Regions from separate parts of the Psychrobacillus sp. FSL K6-2836 genome, predicted to be linked through region 1. Evidence: a T-box and tRNA genes for the amino acid it is inferred to sense, from the RefSeq annotation. Region 1 holds a T-box; the other holds one or more tRNA genes.
What was found. The T-box of region 1 lies ahead of lysS (lysine--tRNA ligase). A T-box ahead of a tRNA ligase gene usually reads a tRNA of that ligase, here a tRNA-Lys.
Positions count from the first base shown of each region.

Region 1 (2,368 bases):
TAAACGTTTTCTTTGTTCAATGGGATCAACTAATTCTGAATAAGCATTGATAATCTCAGCACCATTCACTACTAATTGAAATCGATCTGTAATTGCTGAATTGTCATCATTTGCTCTTGCCAATGGTGATAAATCAATAGGGTGTTTGATTAAAAATGTTGGTTTTATTAATTGTGGACGACACATTTTTTTATATAGAAGATCAATAAAATTCCCTCTACCTAAAGTCTCTACATTCTCATGCTCTAAATAAATGTTTTTTTGCTTTGTTTCATAATATAAGTCTTTTACATCTGGATACAAATCAATATCAATACCCGTATCTTTTAGAATTAAATCCCTAAATGAAACAACGTTCCACTCTAATGAAAAATCAATCATTTGTCCTTTTATACTAATAATTGTTGTATTAAATGTTTGTTGAAGCACATATAAAATCATTTCACGCATGAGTTCCATTGTATCCTCATAGTTCCAATAAGCTGCATAGCCTTCAACCATTGTAAATTCTTGAAGGTGTTGAGGACTAATTCCTTCATTTCTAAAGCATTTAGCAAATTCAAATACTTTTGTAAAACCACCTACAATTAGTCTTTTTAAGTAGGTCTCTGGTGCAATTCGTAAATTTAATTCCGTATCTAACGAGTTATGATAAGTTCTAAATGGGCTTGCTAAAGCACCAGAGGAAGTATGTTGTAACACAGGTGTTTCTACTTCTAAGAAGTTTTTTTCTTCTAAAAATCTACGAACTGCCCGCACTAATTTTGTTCGTATTAACATGCGATTTTGCGTTTCCTTTGTCATCATTAAATCTAAATAACGTTGTCTATAACGGGTGTCAATATTGCTTAATCCATGCCATTTATCTGGTAGTGTGTGTAAAGCTTTTCCAAGCAAAACATAATTTTCGATACGGAGCGTTTTTTCGTTCGTGTTCGTAGAATACATATTTCCTTCAACACCAATAAAATCACCTATATCAAAAAAGTCGATGAAATCATTAAAAGCTTGGTCCCCAATCTCTTCTTTTTTCAGAAGAAGTTGTAAATTACCTTGAATGTCTGAAATTGTGATGAAACTAAATTTACTAAACTGACGAATCCCCATGATTCTTCCTGCAACTCGAACCCCTAATGTTCCATCCTCAAGTGAAGATGCTTTGTAAAGTTCGTAGTTTGTCGAAAATCTTTCAGGATATACTGGTACCCCCTGCGATCTTAAAGTCTCTAATTTTTCTATTCTAAGGGTTGTTTGTTCATTACTCACTCTATTGCACTCCATTCCTATAGTTTGTATTTTAAATTTTTATAATTCGGATTCATATTTCTAAACAACAAAAAAACTCCCACCCCCAAGATTATTCATCTTGAGGACGAGAGTTTATAGCTCCGTGTTACCACCTCAGTTTATTGATATGTCGCCATATCAACCTCTTCGGGTACGGCAATTTAATAGTAATTGATTATACCCTATCTCTTTAACGGGAGATCCCGTCGCAGTATCACTAAGCAATCAATCTTAGATCCGTGCGAAGCTCTGAGCCTTTTTTCATAAAGATCATTATTACTCCTTCCCACCTACAGGAGCTCTCTGGAAATAAAGAATCAAAATTACTCTTCTCATCATAGCCGAATATTCTATTAATTATAAATACATTAGCCTAAAGAAATGATTAAGTCAATGTCAATACGTATATTATAGGGTTAATTTTCTTGTTCAACTAAACCGCAGTGTTATTTGAAGTACATTCCTTCACTTTGAGTTGGAACTAATTTAATCAGAGGCAGGTTAGTTGTCATATTTCCATTTTGCGATAGATCATCTTTTCCTTAAACATAGCCTAACTAAAAAAGCGTAAAGGCTTTATACCTTTTACGCTTTTCTTTTACTCAAATGTAGGCTTATAAAATGAACGATTTTCAAGTGGGAATAATCGCTCGGTGAATTCACCTGGGTTTGTTTTATCTAGTGCACGATTGAGCATATTCATTTTTGCATCAATATTATCGATATAATGCAGCATCTCAGCTTCACGGAGTGCAGGACGTTTTGGGCTACCCCATTCTTCTTTACCATGATGAGAGAGCACCATATGCTGCAGAAGCATTACTTCTTCGCCTTCGATTTCTAGCTCTTCTGCTGCTTTAGAAATTTCATTGACCATGATTGTAATATGTCCAAGTAAATTCCCTTCGATTGTGTATGTCGTTGCCACAGGACCTGAGAGCTCTATAACCTTTCCTATATCATGTAAAATGATTCCTGCGTATAAAAGATCTTTGTTTAAGGTTGGATACAAATCACATAATGCTTTTCCTAGCTTTAACATAGACACAACATGGTCGATTAATCCAGAAGCATAATCATG
Region 1 covers NZ_JBBOOM010000001.1:3,297,909-3,300,276, reverse strand. Annotated here, with positions in the region: gene lysS (lysine--tRNA ligase) at 1-1,266, opposite strand, end outside; T-box leader at 1,366-1,635, opposite strand; gene yhaM (3'-5' exoribonuclease YhaM) at 1,886-2,368, opposite strand, start outside.

Region 2 (2,368 bases), 320 kb from region 1:
AAATCATTCGAAGAGTGTAAAGGCAGAAGGGAGCTTGACTGCGAGACCTACAAGTCGAGCAGGGTCGAAAGACGGGCTTAGTGATCCGGTGGTTCCGCATGGAAGGGCCATCGCTCAACGGATAAAAGCTACCCCGGGGATAACAGGCTTATCTCCCCCAAGAGTCCACATCGACGGGGAGGTTTGGCACCTCGATGTCGGCTCATCGCATCCTGGGGCTGTAGTCGGTCCCAAGGGTTGGGCTGTTCGCCCATTAAAGCGGTACGCGAGCTGGGTTCAGAACGTCGTGAGACAGTTCGGTCCCTATCCGTCGTGGGCGTAGGAAATTTGAGAGGAGCTGTCCTTAGTACGAGAGGACCGGGATGGACACACCGCTGGTGTACCAGTTGTTCTGCCAAGAGCATCGCTGGGTAGCTATGTGTGGACGGGATAAGTGCTGAAAGCATCTAAGCACGAAGCCCCCCTCAAGATGAGATTTCCCATTACGCAAGTAAGTAAGATCCCTCAAAGACGATGAGGTAGATAGGTTCGGGGTGGAAGCGTGGCGACATGTGCAGCTGACGAATACTAATCGATCGAGGACTTAACCAAATTTGTTTATCGTAACAATGTCGTTTATCCAGTTTTGAAAGAATAAATTTTTTATTAAAAAACTCTTGCAATATTCTACAGGGTTGTTATAATAAAACTTGTCTTTCAATAATTATTCAGGTCTAGTGATGATGGCAAAGAGGTCACACCCGTTCCCATACCGAACACGGAAGTTAAGCTCTTTAGCGCCGATGGTAGTTGGGGGTTTCCCCCTGTGAGAGTAGGACGTCGCTGGGCTTGCAAATAATACATAAATTACCCAGGAGGATTAGCTCAGCTGGGAGAGCATCTGCCTTACAAGCAGAGGGTCGGCGGTTCGAGCCCGTCATCCTCCACCATAATATTTTACTCCTGCCGGAGTAGCTCAACTGGTAGAGCAACTGACTTGTAATCAGTAGGTTGAGGGTTCAAGTCCTTTCTCCGGCACCATTTTTCGAGCCATTAGCTCAGTTGGTAGAGCATCTGACTTTTAATCAGAGGGTCGTAGGTTCGAATCCTACATGGCTCATCACTTTTTATAGTGAATATATATTGCGGGTGTGGCGGAACTGGCAGACGCACTAGACTTAGGATCTAGCGCCGCAAGGCGTGGGGGTTCGACTCCCTTCACCCGCACCATTTAATTTAATAACCGAGCGGAAGTAGTTCAGTGGTAGAACACCACCTTGCCAAGGTGGGGGTCGCGAGTTCGAACCTCGTCTTCCGCTCCAAAGATTCACTAAAGTGCCGGGGTGGCGGAACTGGCAGACGCACAGGACTTAAAATCCTGCGGTAGGTGACTACCGTACCGGTTCGATTCCGGTCCTCGGCACCACTTTTATGAAACATTGCGCTCGTAGCTCAATTGGATAGAGCACTTGACTACGAATCAAGAGGTTGCAGGTTCGAGTCCTGCCGAGCGCACCATATAACGGGAAGTAGCTCAGCTTGGTAGAGCACTTGGTTTGGGACCAAGGGGTCGCAGGTTCGAATCCTGTCTTCCCGACCAGTTATTATTTTTGGGGCCTTAGCTCAGCTGGGAGAGCGCCTGCCTTGCACGCAGGAGGTCAGCGGTTCGATCCCGCTAGGCTCCACCATTTATAAAAAGTTTGAAAATCTTGGCGGTGTAGCTCAGCTGGCTAGAGCACTCGGTTCATACCCGAAAGGTCGTGGGTTCGACTCCCTCTGCCGCCATCTTAAGGACCTTTAGCTCAGTTGGTTAGAGCAGACGGCTCATAACCGTCCGGTCGCAGGTTCGAGTCCTGCAAGGTCCACCAACAATATCTTGGAGGAATACCCAAGTCTGGCTGAAGGGATCGGTCTTGAAAACCGACAGGCGGGTCATACCGCGCGGGGGTTCGAATCCCTCTTCCTCCTCCATTTTCATCTTATTGTTTGTGGAAGTAATAAATTATCCTTAAGTATTGTATTGTCGCGGGGTGGAGCAGTGGTAGCTCGTCGGGCTCATAACCCGAAGGTCGCAGGTTCAAATCCTGTCCCCGCAACCAAATGGTCCCGTGGTGTAGCGGTTAACATGCCTGCCTGTCACGCAGGAGATCGCCGGTTCGATCCCGGTCGGGACCGCCATTTATTTATATAAGTTTCAAACCTTATACATATTAATTATTGATTTAGGATAAGCAAAAGGCTTAGCGTAAATCGATTAGAAGTTTGGAATAAGCAAGCAGGTCGAGGAAGCAATCGAGCGAAAGAAGGAGCGTACTAAAGTACGTGACTGATTGAACGAGTGAAGTTGACGAAGAGATGCGTAGCTTAGTGCAAACTGAAGAGGCTCAGT
Region 2 covers NZ_JBBOOM010000001.1:3,617,340-3,619,707, forward strand. Annotated here, with positions in the region: rRNA gene MKY37_RS17395 (23S ribosomal RNA) at 1-591, shown strand, start outside; rRNA gene rrf (5S ribosomal RNA) at 713-828, shown strand; tRNA gene MKY37_RS17405 (tRNA-Val) at 854-929, shown strand; tRNA gene MKY37_RS17410 (tRNA-Thr) at 945-1,020, shown strand; tRNA gene MKY37_RS17415 (tRNA-Lys) at 1,027-1,099, shown strand; tRNA gene MKY37_RS17420 (tRNA-Leu) at 1,125-1,209, shown strand; tRNA gene MKY37_RS17425 (tRNA-Gly) at 1,227-1,301, shown strand; tRNA gene MKY37_RS17430 (tRNA-Leu) at 1,317-1,405, shown strand; tRNA gene MKY37_RS17435 (tRNA-Arg) at 1,421-1,497, shown strand; tRNA gene MKY37_RS17440 (tRNA-Pro) at 1,503-1,579, shown strand; tRNA gene MKY37_RS17445 (tRNA-Ala) at 1,592-1,667, shown strand; tRNA gene MKY37_RS17450 (tRNA-Met) at 1,691-1,764, shown strand; tRNA gene MKY37_RS17455 (tRNA-Ile) at 1,771-1,847, shown strand; tRNA gene MKY37_RS17460 (tRNA-Ser) at 1,858-1,950, shown strand; tRNA gene MKY37_RS17465 (tRNA-Met) at 2,004-2,078, shown strand; tRNA gene MKY37_RS17470 (tRNA-Asp) at 2,082-2,157, shown strand; tRNA gene MKY37_RS17475 (tRNA-Phe) at 2,361-2,368, shown strand, end outside.
Region 2: it has a tRNA-Lys gene. The T-box ahead of lysS (lysine--tRNA ligase) is inferred to sense a tRNA for this amino acid. The anticodon was not compared.